4 regions of the Neobacillus camarae genome follow, and region 4 is predicted to be linked to each of the others. Evidence: riboswitches for the same ligand, from Rfam matches in the RefSeq annotation. Region 4 holds a riboswitch; each other region holds the start of a gene.

Region 1 (4,213 bases), on a different contig from region 4:
TGAGCGGAATATCATATTTCCCCTTAGGAAGGTCATGGCTCTGCTCATTAAAATCGTGAATAAGATAGAAACCTGCAAGACCAGCATAAAGATTCAGTCTTGTCACTCCCATTGCATGGTCATGATACCAAAGTGTGGCTGCTTGTTGTTGATTGGGATATTCATAGACTTGTCTGTTATATTTTGGACCCCTATATTCGAAATGGCGCGTAAACCAGGCCTCAGGGTGGCCGTCGCTGTCAGGGGCTGCATTGGCGCCATGGAGATGCACGACTGTACGAACCTCGGGGTCATCAATCGCACTATCTAAGGTTTTATCCACTGGTAAAAAGTGTTTTAAGGGAAGATTATTAATCCATTTTACTCTAACGGCATGTCCTTTCATTGTTTCAAAAGTAGGACCAGGATACTTACCGTTATAACCATAGATTAGGGCTTCTCCGAAGTCCTTATGAAATTTATGCTTCGTACATTTCATTTCAACCTCATAATAATCATAATCATTCCCTCGCGATACTGGTTTTAGAACCTTTGGAATTGGCAGTTCATCAACAAATTTCGGGATTGTAGCAGGTATTGATGGGTCTACCATATTATCAGTTTCACAACACTCTGTATATTCATAATCACTACTTTCTTCATGAAATTTATAATTCTCTTCCAAAAAAATCACCTTCTTGTTTATTATTTATAGATGCAGAACTGTGGTTTGAGTAGAATAATTGGCAAACGATAAAAATTAGCAGCTAATTTTTCTGCATTCCTTATTATGGCATTCGTTATAGTGTATGAAATCAGGAAAAGCCCGTAAAGGACGACCGTATAAATTTATTAAAATAGGTGCAGTTGATAAGCAGGAAACTCCTATTTTTTACAAAGCGGGATCCATTAAAATCGTTCGTTCTATCTTGAATAGACTATTGAAAAAGTAAAAGATAATGACGCCCCAACAACTAGCAAAAATAACCCTTGATGCTGTACATGAAAATAAACTTCTTATAGCTCCAATTTCAATGCGTAGAACAAAGGATGTTCTTTTCACGGTGTTTCCAGCCTTGCACAAAGGATTAATGAGATTAGTATGCAAGGCCAGCCGAGAAGCCCGCTTAACATAAGGCTGGAACTCTGCATAGCCACGCCGCTCCCTATCTTTTGAGTAAGGAAATAGTGAGTGATAAAATTTTTTCAGAAACAGGACATCATATTATGATAAGCTAAGGAAGAAACTCTTCGAAAGGAAGGATATTCTTGAAATACATAAAGATTGCCAACACCGAGTTAAATGCTTCAAACATTATTATGGGAAATATGCGAATTAACCAACTGTCCGCAGGTGATGCAGAAAAGTTGATTCGCACCGCAATGGATGAAGGAATTAATTTCTTTGACCATGCCGATATTTATGGAAGGGGCCAATGCGAGGAATTGTTTTCTGAAGCCATCCAAATGAATCCTGAAATCCGTGATGAAATGATACTTCAGAGTAAATGTGGCATTCGTCCAGATTTGGGATGCTTTGATTTCTCCGAGGAACATATTATCAATTCTGTTAACGGAATCTTAAAACGGCTGAAAACAGATTATCTTGATATCCTTTTGTTGCACCGCCCCGATCCGTTAATGGAACCAGAAGAAGTGGCTGCCGCATTTGAGAAACTTCATACAAGCGGTAAAGTGAAGTATTTTGGGGTTTCCAACTTTAATCCCGCTCAAATTGAGCTGCTGCAAAAGGCTTTACCTTATAAGCTCGTGATTAACCAACTGCAATTTGGAATCGCCCATACTCCTATGATTGATTCTGGCATTACCTTAAACATGAAGGTGGACCAATCGATTAACCGCGACAGCAGTATCTTGGAGTATTGCCGTTTGCATGATATCACTATCCAATCCTGGTCACCATTCCAGCATGGATTTTTTGAGGGAGTATTCCTTGGGGATTTCGAAAAGTTTCCGGAATTGAATCAAACAATAGACAAGATTGCTGAGAAATACGGAGTCACCAGTACTGCCATTGCGGTCGCATGGATTACACGCCATCCGGCCAACATGCAGGTGGTCCTTGGCACAACGAAACAGCAGCGATTAAAAGATTCCTGCCAGGGGTCAGAAATTAAATTGACCAGACAGGAATGGTATCAAATTTATAAAGCAGCAGGAAATATGGTGCCGTAAATTGATAAGGCGGGAGCAGAATTGCTTCTGCTTTTTTTGCGGACAAAAGACTGAAATGTTGCGAATTTACGGACAAGAATATTTTTTTAGAAAAATATATTGACGGTAATTAAGAAAAGTATTATTCTTACTTTTGTAACAAATGCATATTGTAATCTCTTATCGAGAGAGACGGAGGGAAATGGCCCTATGAAGTCTCGGCAGCGGGTTCTTTTGAACACTGTGCCAATTCCATCAGGTTTCGCCTGATAGATAAGAAGAGAAGTACCTATTTAGTGTGCGATAATCCTCTTCCTATCAAGGAGAGGATTTTTTTAATTTGTTAGTAGGTCTGAGAATCAAAATATTATTCAATAAATAGTATTTTGATTCTTCAGACTCTAATATTAATACAAATATTACTTCCTGGGGGTAACAACATGAAAAAAGCTTTGATTGTATTGGCTGCAGCCATTTTAATGATTGTATCCGGACTTGCAGGCTGCGGGAAACAAGAGGCCAAACAGGCATCAGGCAAAGCAGCTAAAAACATTAAGCAAGAGATCACGACAAACCTTGCAGGTGAACCATATACCGTGGATCCTGCGTTTGCATCCGACACCACGTCTTTCTGGGTCATTGACCATTTATATGAAGGTCTGTACACCTATGATAAGAAAGGTAATATCGTGGAAGGTGCTGCTAGCAAAATTCAAACTTCCGAAGATGGAAATACCTATACGTTTACCATCCGTGACGGGGCAAAATGGTCCAATGGAGACCCGGTGACCGCAAAAGATTTTGAATATTCATGGAAACGGGTGTTGAATCCAACTACCGGAGCCTATGACGCTTCTTCCATGTATTATATTAAAGGAGCGGAAGCTTATAATACTGGAAAAGGCAGTGTGGAAGATGTCGGTATTAAAGCTACAGATGATAAAACCCTAGTAGTGGAGTTAAGCAACCCGTTAAAATTTTTCCCTAAAATTATGATGAGTGAAGCTTATTTGCCGGTTAATCCCAAAGTGGTGGAGGCCGACAAAAACTGGGCAGCCGAAGCAGCGGGAATTGTCACGAATGGCGCTTATACTGTCAAAGAATGGAAGCATGATGCAGAGCTTTCGCTTACTAAGAGTCAAACCTATTGGAATGCCAAAGAAATTACCATGGATGACATTCACTTTAAGATGGTAGCAGATGCGACTACCTACTATCAAATGTTTAAAACAGGTGAACTGGACCTAATCAAACAGTTGCCTATCGACTCGATTGAGCAGGAAAAGAGCACGCCGGAATTCGTTTCACATCCGCAATTCAGCGTTTATACGTATACCTTTAATGTCAATGAAAAGCCGTTTAATAATAAGAAAATCAGGCAAGCCTTCTCCTATGCGATTGACCGTAAAGCCATTACTGAGAGCGTGTCAAAAGCAGGCGAAGTACCGGCATTCGGTTATGTGCCAAACGGTGTCAAAACGGCTTCAGGCAAGGATTTCCGTGATGAAGCTGAGAAATATTATCAGTTTAACCCGAAAAAGGCCAAGCAATTATTAAAAGAGGGGCTCGAAGAAGAAGGCTTGACCGAATTGCCTCCAGTTACCTTTAAATACAATACAGCCGACAATCACAAGAAAATTGTCGAAGCCCTCCAGGAAATGTTAAAACAAAACCTCGGTGTCGAAGTGAAACTGGAGAATCAGGAATGGAAGACCTTTATCGATACATTTAAGCAAAAGAACTTCCAAGCAGCACGGATGGGCTGGGTCGGGGACTTTTTAGACCCGATTGGCGTGCTTCATCATTATACTTCCACCGATTCCAACAATTTCTCAAATTGGAGCAATCCAGAGTATGATGCTTTAATTCAACAGGCTACCGTTGAGCAAGATGAAGCCAAACGATATAAGCTTCTTCACCAAGCCGAAGACATCTTGATGGATGAACTTCCAATTTTGCCGATTTATTATTCGGCTCAAAATGCATTGGTCAGCAAAAAGTTTGAAGGAATCCGTTTTGCGGAATTATCGGAACCCGATCTTCGTTTTGCTAAAAAAAT
Region 2 (4,213 bases), on a different contig from region 4:
TCGAATAAAACCTCATTTTCGTTTGACATTCGAATGTTCCCCCTTTGTTTTTTTATCTATAAAGAGCACCACAGTTACGCTGTTGTGCTCCTGTCTAAATCTATTATATAGAAATTTCTTACAAAGGATAGAGAATTTTGCATAAATTCCAATTGCAATTTTTCAGTACTGATCGGGAAACTTTAAAAAGGCGCCCGATCCGTACTAGTGTTAAAGTTACAAATTACACAAACAACCCAATCTTTTAATAGATTGGGCTGTTAAATAGGGTAGCGTTATTCCGAAACTTTTTGGTTTAGGGCTTCTTTTTCCTCGTCGGTTAGCATCCGCTCGGCCATTGGATATAGGACTTGTTCTTCTTTGGCGAAGTGGCTTAAGAGTGTTTCGTAGGCACCTTTGATCAAACTGGAATTATTAATCTGTTCTTCAACAGTCAGTGCTGCTGGGGTTTCGGCACTTTTTAGAAACTCTTGAATATACCCTCTCGCCTGTTCGTGTTCGTACTCCATCACGGCAATCGGGCCGCCGTTTTTGCCGAAATATACTTCCATCATCCGGAACAAAATGTCTTCCTCACGTTCGGAATGGAATTCAAGGTCTGTAAAAAAATGTTGTACTGCGGGAACGAGTTCCGCAAAGGCATTTCCATGTGGCTCTTGTTCAACTTGATTACATAACGTAAATAATGCTTCTAGGCTGCTCCGTAATGGAGTATGTTCGCTCACTAATTTATTTAAGCCCTCTGACAGTGTGACCGGGCTGTTACAGAATAATCCGCTGTGACATCCTTGCATTGGAAAAATCCCCTTTCGAAATTACTACTATAACTATATAAAAAACGTGGCTAATTTATTGTGACCTAAATCACTAATAAAACAATTTTACAAGGAATAGCGAACATAAATTTTTTTATTGAATTTTTCAAAAAAATGGCTGGAAATTAATTTTTTTCTGTTATATAATTCATATAAATAATTTAAATTGTTATATAACACAATGGATGAAACGAAAGGGAGAAGGATATGGTGAAAATTGATGCGATTGCAAGACGAATATTGGGTTGGAAATTAAACAGATGGGATCGCTGGTATGATTATGAAACGGGGACATTCATCCATGATTCCGAGTTCCAGCCAGAGCATAACCTGGCTCACGCTATGATGATTGTCGATAAATTGGAAGCGTTGGGATACTCCTATAAAATCAATGGGCCATCAAGGGTGTGTTTCAATGATATTTGTGCCACCGGCAATACATTGGAACAAGCGATTACCAATGCCGCCTATTCTCTCATCGAACGGAATTCGTTGGGCTTTGGTGCCAACGTATGGCGGAAGATGTGCTAAAACTTAAATCTAATTCTTGGCTGTCGTGCTTAAAAGGCAGCCGTTTTTTGTTTTATTCTAAAAACAGGAAAGAGCAGCCGGTCACGAAATCTTATGTCAAAGTTATTGTTAAATCTCTAATTTTTATAGTAAAATAATACTAATTAAATAGTTATCTAGAGTGGCTGAGAGAACTGGTTCGATGATGCCACAGCAACCTGCACAAAATGCAAGGTGCTCCCACCAGCAAAGCTTGCAGCTTTGGATGATAAAACGGCCAAAACCCCTTTTGCATCCATCGTAGGAGGGTTTGTTTTATTTTACTGTTGAAAATAAAAAGGAGAAGTGGAACTCATGAACATTAGTGGATTTGCCCGGGGGTTAATGTCTAAAAATTATAATCCAGAACGGTTTCTGCTGCATGTCGCCAATTGCGTCGAGGGTCAACTGAAAGAATGGGATGAAAAGTTTGAAGTGATGGTTCTAAAACTAAAAAAATATGAAATAATTATCAGTACTGATGACGAGGATTATTATATTCCGCTTCCTGACGAGGAAATTGCTGCCTTGCAGCAAATGGGGGCCTTTGCACTGGACCATCGAATTTGGAAGGAACTAGAGGACCAAGGGCTCTCGATTGAAAGGGGCCATGGAAATTATATTGACTATGTGTTATAAAAACAAAGCATGCAGGCCTGATTCAGACCTGCATCCTTCTATATAACACTATTTTTAATGGTATTGCTGTCTGTCCCGTCAGGATCAAACACGAAAGCAGTTGGGACATTAATCGGGGACAGGTCGCCATTTTGCTCCCCAAATGCCTGATTTCGTTTGTACGAAATAAATTGGTCCACGAGTTGCATCGGACCCATGTTTGTCACGGAACCGTTGTCCATCGTGTTAATTTTAAATCCCAGCAGATTGATCGCCATTGGTGTAATAAAAATCAACTGATTCACCCCTTTTATGATGCATCATATTATGCTGTTCTTTACGGTAGGGCTGTCAATCAAATCCATATCCGACACGCCGGAAAGAGATAATAGGTTCGGAGACAAGTCGCCGTTTTGCTCCCCAATCCCTTGGTTCCTTTTATAGGATACAAACAAATCAATGTGCTGGCTGGGGCCTAAATTCACCACGGCTCCATGGTCTATCGCATTCACTTTAAACCCCAAAATCGTAAGCGATACCGGTGCAAACAGCATCATGTCACCCCTCAAGGAATCGGTATAATCGGTATAGGAGACGAAGCGAAAGAAGAAGCGGAATCGATTTGGTCTCGGTCATCGACACCGCTGCGTGTCCCGAGAAAATGGCTTCCATCGCCCATATTCTGGCCAAATCCTTGGTTCTTCTTGTCTGAATTATGCCACTCCGCCAACAGGTTTTGGCCCACATTAATGGCCGAAGCGTTCTCAAATGAGTTGACCTTGATAATGTTGATATTGATGTTAATGTAGGGAACGGGTCCGGTCATGTAATTCCTCCTTCATCTCTGGCGCCAATCAACTTACAAATTTTTTTTAACAGAATAAACATCCTGGGCATCGTTGTCCACCGTGGAGTGGATGGAGAAAGCCCTTAAGGTTTTGTCGGCGAGCTGCTGGCCAAATCCTTGGTTTTTCTTAGCAGAAACACTCCGGTTGATTTTAATGGTTGAAGAAAAAGACATTGAACTTAAGTGGTCGATATTATTCAGCTTCAGTCCTTTAATAGTGATATTTGAAGGCAAAAAAATCATCATCCATCCAATCCTTCCGAGCCTGTTTTTACAGACTATGCGGCTGGCAAATGATTTATGTTAAGAAACCGAGAGGAAGTCCGACCGGAAACACATGAATTTTTTTCTAGAAGAACAAATATGATGTAATAATAGACTTTATGAGTACGAGCTTTGTCTGGTTGCAGAGGGGGGAATCCATCATGGACATGAAGCACCTTATGGAATGGCTGGAATTGGCAAAAAAGTACCAGACAGGTGACTTCTGGAACAGTATCTTTGAGCAGGCCTCTGTGAACGATTTTATAAAAGAAGCTTCAGATGCCACACCGTCACAGGGTTCCCAACGCCAAGCCGGCCAGGACGGAAGCTTTCCTCCAACCGATATCTACTTGACGGAAGACGAGGTCCTTATTGTTTGTGATTTGGCAGGTTATCGCAAAGAGAATTTGCAATTGTCATTGTCAGGAACCAAGCTTTATTTAAGAGGTTCCAGCCGCCAGATGAATGCAGGTACGCCAATCCTTCAGGAAAGACATTTGGGTGATTTTCAGCGCGCCATTGAGTTGCCGGAGCCGGTCTATTCGAACCAAATGCAGGCAAAATTCCAAAATGGCCTGCTTTTCATTTCCTATAAACGGGAATTTAAAAACGAGGAATATGTAAATATTGAGTAAGGTCCCATAAAATAATGAGGGACGGAGATCGGGAATGGATATGAAAAAATTTTTTAAGCAAACCAATGAAACCAATCCGGAGCAACGGGAAAATTCAAGAATGAACACACTGGAGGTCCAAGTCAAGCAGTTGCTCCAATTTGAAAAACAGGCCCGGCCCTTGTTGCTTAAGCTGAGCCGGCAAGAGGAGGAGAAGCGGCAGGCTCCAACCGGCCATGAAACGCTGACTGGGAATAAGGAGTATGAACATTTGCTTCGGAAAGTGAATCACCTGGAACAGGTTGTCCGGCAAATCAAGGTCATTCCACTTTCCCGGAACGAAAATCCGTCCAATCGTGAGGAGCATCGTGATGAGGCCGAACAATCTGCCATCCGTGCAAAAATTGCCGCTTTAGAGACTAACTTTTTATTGCTAAATGAGGTACAAGCCGTCATCCTAAAACAAATTGCCGGCCTGTCCGAAAAACTGGAGGAAGGGACGAAAC
Region 3 (4,213 bases), 650 kb from region 4:
TTTCGTCCTCAAAACCTTCAATGATTTGGAACTTAGGCTTCTCTTCGACTTTTTCTCCTACCGGGCAGAACAGGTCGCCAATTTGGCAGGCGTCCGCTGGGCAAAGTTCAAATCCTTCCGAAGTATCTACCTTAACAGCATAAACAAAGTTTCCGCCTACAAACTCACAACGAGTGATGTAACTTTCAGGAGATTGGATGTATTCTTGAATAAGCGTAATGCCATCGACAGGTTCTTCGAAAGTCGGACCTTCCACATACGCTTTTAAAGCATCGATACTTTGGAATAATTGAACACCTAAGCCTTTTCCGGCACGGTTATGCTTCGTAATGAACGGCTGTCCTGCAAAGCTTTCAGCCGCCTTAATAATGTTTTGTTTTCCAACCGCCGCAATCGTTTTTGGAGTCTTAACTCCATACTTGTTTAACTCTAAATATTGTAAAACCTTACTCACTTCCAGCTTTAGAGCGCTCGTTCCATTTAACACCGTACGGCCATGCGCTTCAAGCCAAGCCAATACCTGCCCAGTAAATTCCGCTGCAAAACGATGGTCGCGTGTATGAGAAGAAGCACTCATCCGGCTATAGAAGATCCCTTCTGGTGGTTCTGATGATAAATCTAACGTTCCTTCGTCTAAATGCCATTCTTCATAAGGAACACCCAGTTCCTCTAACCTTTTGGTTAAATGGACGGTCCACTCACTATTTTCATGTATCACATATACCTTGCTCATTTTTACAGCCCCTTCCTAGTTCTTTATTAAACTACGTTTTTGTTCCACTAATGGCATAACCTGCTTGGCAAAGCGTTCCATTTCCTCTAGTTGTGGTGAAAACTGTAATAACAATAAGTCTAAGCCAGTTTCCTCGTATTGTAAAATTCTTTCAGCTACTTGTTCTGGAGTTCCTACTAAATTCGGACGGAGGCCACGATTGGAAACTGAATAATCCTGCAATTGGATTTGTTGTTCTAAATGTGATTTGGTCGTGAAATCTTTAAAGCCAGCATATCCGCTAGAATCCTTCACCGTCGTAATTTTTTCAAGCTCTGCCAGAGCCTCTTCTTCAGTATCGCGGCAAATCACATAAGCGGCCATTCCGAAAGAACGAAATGGGTCATTGTCAGTTTGTTCACGGCGTGCCTTCATATCGGTGATTTTTCGATCAATCTCTTCAACGGTTCCACCGTGCATCACATAGGCATCACATTTTTCGGCAATGGTTTGCTTGCCTTTTTCACTTTCACCGCCTGCATAAAGAATCGGGTTAGGCCGTTGCACAGGTTTCGGTGCAAGCTTCGTGTTTTGTAAATCGTAAAATTGACCAGTGTAATTGAACGTTTCTTCTGTCCATAACCCTTTAAGAACATCGATAAACTCTTCGGTACGAGCATATCGCTCATCATGTTCCGTAAAAATGCCGCCATATTGGCGCGCTTCTTCAGCCCACCAAGCTGAAACCACGTTTAGCGTAAAACGGCCGTTGGAAATTTGATCAATATTGGCGGCCATTTTTGCGGCAACAGCGGGGTTATGAAAACCAGGGCGAATTGCCGTCATAATTTCAATTTTTTCCGTCACTGCTGCCAGCGCGGCCGCTGTGGACCAAGCTTCAAGAGAATCATGTTCCGGTCCTTTAATATCATTTAGATATAATTCAGCTATTAGAGTTGTCGAGTATCCCCATTTTTCAGCTGATTGAATGACGTTTTTCGCATATTCAAAGGTGGGCGGCATATTTTCGTCTTCCACATTTCGCAGCCAGCCTCCAAAAATCGGTAACCAAAAACCATATTTCATTTATATTCTCTCCTCTATTGTTCTAATACTCTAGTTTTCCTATCATTTAAGTTGGATTTTTATTTAAATAAAAAACTCTCCTCCTAAGAAGAGAGTTCTTTAACCCTCTTCTCATCTTTCAAGCGATGTGCTTGATGGAATTGGCACAGTATTCATAAGAACCTGCTGCCGAGGCTTCAAAGGGCCAGTCCCTCCACCTCTCTGGATAAGAAGAAAAATGTACATTCAACTTGTTAATTATTATAATGCGATAATAGTTCAAATTCACCAAATTGTCAATCAAATATTTCTATACTCTAAGTATCTATGGTTTTCATGATTTTTTGCCACTTAACCCTATTGACCGTACCAAAGCAAAAAGGGTCATCAAGGGATTTAGGATGGGTCTCTAATGACCGTGCCGAAGGAAAATGGACCTTTAGGGGAAATAGGGAGGTCCATGATAATTAATTAGAAAAGAAGCTAACAGCTCAAATACTAAGCTATTAGCTTTCTTTTCTAAGGCCCTTTTTTCGAACTGCCCCCTGTCATTCTATTTCCTTTTTGCCAAGCGAATGACATTCCAGGACAACTTAGGAAGCACAGCCGAAACCTTGCCATCTTCCAACTTGGCATTCCCATTGGAATGTGGCGCGACAGGTGTTCCTTTGGCTGAGTTGGTTAACTTTATGTCGGCATTTTCAAGAACGATATGTTCCATGACTTCATATCCCTCAAAATTGCGGATATCCACATCTAACTCTAAACCTTCTTGCAAGTGGCGGTTCACAGCAAAGATGGTCAGCTGTTCCTGTTCCTCATTATAAACAGCAGTGGACTCCAGGTACGGAACATCGGTGAAATCTTTGCTGTCATATTTCGGGCTGGAGATAATCGGATTCAAGGCAACACCCCTGCCATAAACAGAAGCATGCATGTAGGGATAAAAAATCGTCTGCTTCCATGCGACTCCGTTATTTTCTGTCATAATCGGGGCAATGACGTTCACTAATTGGGCGAGGCAGGCAATCTTCACCCGGTCCGCATGCTTCAACAGGGTAATCAGCATGCAGCCCACCAATAAGGCGTCTTCAAAAGTATAAATATCTTCAAGCTGTGGAGGGGCGATGCTCCAAGGTTCAATCTTCTTGTCCGACTCATGGCTGTGATACCAAACATTCCATTCATCAAATGCGAGATTAATATTCTTTTTGCCGCGCTTCTTCGCTTTGATATAGTCAGCAATCGCAATCACGGAACGAATAAAATCATCCATTTCAAGGGAACGGGCCAGATAGTTGGCGATATCATTTTCACGATTCCCGTAATACTGGTGAAGCGATATGTACTCTACATGATTGTACGTATGGTCCAGCACAGTGGCTTCCCAATCTGCAAATGTATTCATCGTCCGGCTTGAGCTTCCGCAGGCAACCAGCTCAATCGTCGGGTCGACCCACTTCATGACTTTTGCGGCTTCTTGGGCAATCCGTCCATACTCGACCGCATTCTTGTGGCCAATCTGCCATGGCCCATCCATTTCATTGCCCAGACACCAAGTCTTGATCCCATGAGGCTCTTTTACCCCGTGTGAAATACGCAGATCACTATAATACGAGCCTCCCGGATGATTACAGTACTCAACAAGATTTCTGGCCGCATCAATGCCGCGGGTTCCAAGGTTTACCGCCATATTCACATCCGCATTAACCAGCTTGGCCCATTTCATAAACTCATTCGTGCCAATTTCATTGGTTTCAATCGTGCGCCAGGCCAGTTCCAAACGGCGCGGGCGGTTTTCCACCGGGCCGACTCCGTCTTCCCAGTTGTAACCGGATACAAAGTTGCCGCCAGGGTAACGGATCAACGGCACCTGAAGTTCCTTGACCATTTCCATGACATCCTGCCGGAAGCCATTTTCATCAGCCTGGGGATGCCCCGGCTCATAAATGCCGCCATATACGGCACGGCCTAGATGTTCAATGAAGGAACCATAAATACGGTTATCAATCTCCGAGATTTTGAAATCTTTTTCTAAAATCATTTTTGCTTTCGTCGCAGACATGTTGATTCTTCCTCTCCTATTCTGATAGATAAGCCTAGTAACTTAGTAAAAAAAATATCCTGTTAATCATACAGTTTCAATAGCACAGCGCCGTGTGGCGGCAACGTTTGCTCCACCACATCTTCTACCTCGCCCATTTCCTCTTGTTTCCACAAATCTCTCACTTTTTTTCCGGAGAAAAGTTGGAGCTGCTCTAGTGGAACATGGAGTGTGGCCGTTTCCTCACCTACATTAAATAATGCTAAAAAGGTATGATCCTCTTGGCTCTTCGCTGTCCATGCCACATGATCACCCTTGCGAAAGACAAGCCGATTATCATGACTATGTTGGTTTACTTCTAACACCTCTTTATGGGTTAACAAAGATAATGT
Region 4 (4,213 bases):
CACCATTCATGAACAACATTCGTCGTAATCTTCAAATCAGGAAACAGCAACCTGATCTCTCAACGCTTCGTAAAACAACCGAGCCAATCTCTTCTTTGAAGCCACATTTCATGCACACACAATATCCATCTGAAACAATCACGTCTAATGATAGACAAGATAAACAAAGAGGCCCCTTCTCCAATTGGGTAAAATGATAGGGACACAAGCGAGAATACGGATTATCATCTTTATGGAGGGACAATAACAGGTCAGCCAGTTTTTTATCATAAGAAGTTAGCGTAGAAGGAGTGGCAGTCAGCTTACGGAAGAAAGTGTTTATCTGGGTAAGAAGAATAATCGATTCATGTGGCTTCGGAAGATAAAGAGTAAAACTCGGGGTTAATGAAGATAATGTAGTAATGAATCGGCACTTTGTAGCCTTTACTGTGAAGGAGCTGTCGGAGCAAAATCTCACTACGGCCGGATTGATGCAGGGGATTGGTTATATCATGATCATACTGTGAGGTGAATCTGTCTGTTTTGGGATCATATAAATATTCCCCTTCATAATTTTTAACTTCATAAAACGATATCGCCCGTTGAGTAATAAAAGTAGAATCTATCTGAAATGAAGTATTATTTGTTTCCAGCAGCAAATCATTCAGGATATATCTATCTTTTGTAAACTCTTCGGCTCTAGCATCAAACATCACCTCCCCTTCATACCCCTTCTGTAAATTGACATAACGTTTGCGTTCTTTTTCCGGTAAAACCATTCGGGAATTCAGAGACCTAAGAATTTTTAATTCTTTCGGAAAGGGCCTCGGTTTCATAAATGTCTCCATTCTTCGCCTCCTATAACATATACTAAATACATTTTACAGAAAAGCCTCATAATTTCCCGATACAAATATGAAAGTTTTCCGAATCCGACATTTCCTGCGAGCCGCCTCCAATAATTGTCGAGTCTTTTTAACAGGAATTCCCCGTCCATTGCTGAATAGTAATGTTAAAGAGACAAGATCGGAGTGGTGAATATGTTAGATGCCATTAACACCTTTTTACTAACCGTTAGAGGGAGGGCGGATATATTACCGTTGATTGACAATGCGGAAATACAGCTGGATATCAGCTGTGAACAGAAATCCATCATGCTAAAAATAAAAAACGGGGAAATCTCCATTGCGGCTGAAAAAGACAGCCGACTACAGAAAGTTACGATTTGCGGCAGTCTGTCAGCCATCACACTAATGTTGGAAGGAAAAGAAAAACTGCGAATTCTCCAAAAAAATGGTGCATTAAAAGTGACAGCCCCGTTGCGCGCAACCTTAATGCTGGAATCACTTTTTTATTTAGTAAAAGCAGACCCGCAACTAGCCAAAATAATTTAATCATAGGTATTGACTCGGAATTGAACATCATGTAAGATAATTTTAAACATTCAAGAGATTATGACATTCTAATACATCATTCTTATCAAGAGAGGCGGAGGGACCTGGCCCAGCGATGCCCGGCAACCGGTAGATACACGGTGCTAATTCCAGCAGAGCACATGCTCTGAAAGATAAGAAGAGACAACCCCTCTTCTTTGAAGCGGGGGTTTTTTTGCCGGTAGGAAAATTTAAACTTTTCCTATCGGGAATACGCCTCTGTCTTCGCCTAAGGGCTTGCCAGTCGGCGAGTTTTCTTTATAAAAAAAGCTTTTTAGCCAAAGAGAGGAGCGAGAAACGTGGGAGAAAATCAAAAGAAGTATCGGTTGGAAACATTGAGTGTTCATGGGGGCTTAGCACCGGATCCAGTAACGGGGGCGCGGGCCGTTCCAATCTATCAAAACAATGCCTACCAATTCAAAAATACAGAACACGCAGCAAACCTGTTCAGCTTGGCGGAACCTGGTTACATATACACGCGGATTCATAATCCGACGACAACCGTTTTTGAAGACCGAGTTGCTTTACTCGAGGGCGGAGTGGGTGCATTAGCTGTCGCCAGCGGAATGGCGGCAATCACTTTGGCCATTTTAAACATCGCCGAAGCAGGAGATGAAATTGTCTCAGCGGCCAATCTATACGGCGGGACCTATAATTTATTTGCCGTGACGCTGCCTAAATACGGAATTAAGGTAAAATTTGTTGACGGGGAAAATCCGGAAAACTTTCGGGAAGCGATTACGGACAAAACAAAAGCCATTTTTGCCGAAACGATCGGAAATCCGAGCCTGCGCGTGTTGGATATCGAAAAAGTGGCTGAAATTGCCCATGAGGCTGGGGTACCGCTGATTATCGATAACACGTTCGCTACTTCATACCTGTGCCGGCCTATAGAGCATGGTGCCGACATTGTGGTTCACTCTGCTACTAAATGGCTGTTGGGGAACGGCACGACCACAGGCGGCATTATTGTCGATGGCGGTAAGTTTGATTGGAATTCGCCACGGTTCCCAGGCTTCACCACTCCAGATGACAGCTATCATGGCTTAGTGTACGCTGAAGCTTTAGGTGCGGCAGCCTATATCGTCAAAGCCCGTGTTCAACTGCTGCGTGACCTCGGACCGGCATTAAGCCCGCAGAATGCCTTCTTATTCACCCTTGGCCTGGAAACCCTGCATGTAAGGATGAAGGAACATGTGGCGAACACGAAACAACTCGTCGATTATTTATTAAATCACCCGGCTGTTGATTGGGTATCTTACCCGGGACATCCATCGCATCCAGACCATGAATTATCGGAAAAGTACTTGCCTAAAGGGGCCGGCTCGATGGTTGTTTTTGGCATCAAGGGCGGAAAGGAAGCCGGAGCCAAGCTGATCAATTCTCTTTCCTTATGGGCGCATGTGGCCAATGTCGGCGATGCCAAGAGCTTAATCATCCACCCGGCAAGCACCACTCATCAGCAATTGGATGCCGAAGGCCTAAAAGCGGCCGGAGTTTCAGAGGACTTAATCCGATTATCGGTTGGAATTGAAAATGCGGCGGATCTGATTGAAGATTTAGAACAAGCCATTGAAACGGCAACCGGTCTATTTTCCTTGAAGGCAAATGCTTAATTTTACCAGTCGGAAATCGGAATAAAGATAGGAATTTTTCGTTGACATCTGCTTTTTTCAGTGGTAGCATTGCATTTGTATTAAATTTCAGAAATAAATTTAAATTATATAAATATAGGATTTGCTATATGCTCTTATCTAGAGAGGTGGAGGGATGTGCCCGATGAAGCCCGGCAACCGTCAATTTATTGAAATGGTGCCAATTCACACAAAGCGCTTGCTTTGAGAGATGGGAGAAAGGACTAGTTTTTTGATGCCTTTCTGCCTGCGCAGAAAGGCTATTTTATTTTTCTAATAAAGCATCTTCTAATGTCAAACCCTATATTTATGATATCGGTAAAAAAGTAGGTGATTGAATGATATCCATCAAAAACGTCAGTAAAATTTTCCCCTCCAAACAGAAGGATTTAACGGCGGTCAACCATGTAGATCTGGAAATTCAAGAGGGGGAAATTTTCGGAATTATTGGATACAGTGGTGCAGGGAAAAGTACCCTGATACGTATGCTGAACGGACTTGAACTGCCAACCGACGGAACCGTAACTGTGGCAGGTCGGGAAATATCTAAAATAAAGGGCAGCGAGCTCAGAAAAGCCCGCCAGGAAATCAGCATGATTTTCCAACACTTTAATTTACTCTGGTCAAGGACGGTTAGTGATAACATTGCTTTTCCGCTTGAAATTGCCGGCGTAAGCGGACCTCAAAGAAAGCAGCGGGTTGCAGAGCTAATTAAGCTGGTGGGTCTTGAAGGAAGGGAAAATGCATACCCTTCACAGTTGAGCGGCGGACAAAAACAAAGGGTCGGAATTGCCAGGGCTCTGGCCAACAACCCTAAAGTGCTGCTTTGTGATGAAGCAACTTCTGCGCTTGATCCGCAAACAACCGACTCTATTTTGGATTTATTGGTTGATATTAATAAGCGGCTTGGGCTGACCATCGTGCTGATCACCCACGAAATGCATGTTATTCGTAAGATTTGCCACCGGGTGGCCGTGATGGAAAGCGGAAAAGTCGTGGAGCTTGGGTCAGTATTGGATGTGTTTAAAAATCCGCAACAGCCGATTACCAAGCGCTTTGTGAAACAGGTGACCGAGCCGGAAGATACGACGGAAACAGCGGAACATTTGCTGGAGCGTTATCAATCGGGGCAAGTGGTACAGCTGACTTTTATCGGAGAATCCGCAG

The links. Region 4 has a riboswitch for S-adenosylmethionine ahead of ACY8D0_RS13895 (O-acetylhomoserine aminocarboxypropyltransferase/cysteine synthase family protein). Riboswitches for the same ligand answer to the same signal wherever they lie in the genome.
Region 1: it holds a riboswitch for S-adenosylmethionine, as region 4 does, so the genes downstream of both, ACY8D0_RS03090 (peptide ABC transporter substrate-binding protein) here and ACY8D0_RS13895 (O-acetylhomoserine aminocarboxypropyltransferase/cysteine synthase family protein) in region 4, are expected to answer to the same signal.
Region 2: it holds a riboswitch for S-adenosylmethionine, as region 4 does, so the genes downstream of both, ACY8D0_RS16885 (hypothetical protein) here and ACY8D0_RS13895 (O-acetylhomoserine aminocarboxypropyltransferase/cysteine synthase family protein) in region 4, are expected to answer to the same signal.
Region 3: it holds a riboswitch for S-adenosylmethionine, as region 4 does, so the genes downstream of both, ACY8D0_RS10915 (LLM class flavin-dependent oxidoreductase) here and ACY8D0_RS13895 (O-acetylhomoserine aminocarboxypropyltransferase/cysteine synthase family protein) in region 4, are expected to answer to the same signal.

What each region holds. Positions count from the first base shown of each region.
Region 1 is NZ_JBUCKX010000001.1:634,028-638,240, forward strand. It holds gene ACY8D0_RS03080 (multicopper oxidase family protein) at 1-664, opposite strand, end outside; gene ACY8D0_RS03085 (aldo/keto reductase) at 1,249-2,175, shown strand; SAM riboswitch class I at 2,332-2,434, shown strand; gene ACY8D0_RS03090 (peptide ABC transporter substrate-binding protein) at 2,595-4,213, shown strand, end outside.
Region 2 is NZ_JBUCKX010000003.1:343,719-347,931, reverse strand. It holds gene yiaA (inner membrane protein YiaA) at 1-29, opposite strand, end outside; gene ACY8D0_RS16895 (hemerythrin domain-containing protein) at 276-794, opposite strand; gene ACY8D0_RS16890 (BC1872 family protein) at 1,023-1,346, shown strand; SAM riboswitch class I at 1,495-1,600, shown strand; gene ACY8D0_RS16885 (hypothetical protein) at 1,680-2,003, shown strand; gene ACY8D0_RS16880 (hypothetical protein) at 2,042-2,275, opposite strand; gene ACY8D0_RS16875 (hypothetical protein) at 2,303-2,539, opposite strand; gene ACY8D0_RS16870 (hypothetical protein) at 2,548-2,808, opposite strand; gene ACY8D0_RS16865 (hypothetical protein) at 2,842-3,075, opposite strand; gene ACY8D0_RS16860 (Hsp20/alpha crystallin family protein) at 3,255-3,728, shown strand; gene ACY8D0_RS16855 (hypothetical protein) at 3,763-4,213, shown strand, end outside.
Region 3 is NZ_JBUCKX010000002.1:665,852-670,064, reverse strand. It holds gene ACY8D0_RS10920 (ATP-grasp domain-containing protein) at 1-733, opposite strand, end outside; gene ACY8D0_RS10915 (LLM class flavin-dependent oxidoreductase) at 749-1,798, opposite strand; SAM riboswitch class I at 1,907-2,010, opposite strand; gene arfA (arabinosylfuranosidase ArfA) at 2,331-3,842, opposite strand; gene ACY8D0_RS10905 (glycoside hydrolase family 27 protein) at 3,905-4,213, opposite strand, start outside.
Region 4 is NZ_JBUCKX010000002.1:1,319,201-1,323,413, forward strand. It holds gene ACY8D0_RS13885 (nuclease-related domain-containing protein) at 345-827, opposite strand; gene ACY8D0_RS13890 (SCP2 sterol-binding domain-containing protein) at 1,020-1,373, shown strand; SAM riboswitch class I at 1,453-1,553, shown strand; gene ACY8D0_RS13895 (O-acetylhomoserine aminocarboxypropyltransferase/cysteine synthase family protein) at 1,712-3,028, shown strand; SAM riboswitch class I at 3,160-3,264, shown strand; gene ACY8D0_RS13900 (methionine ABC transporter ATP-binding protein) at 3,385-4,213, shown strand, end outside.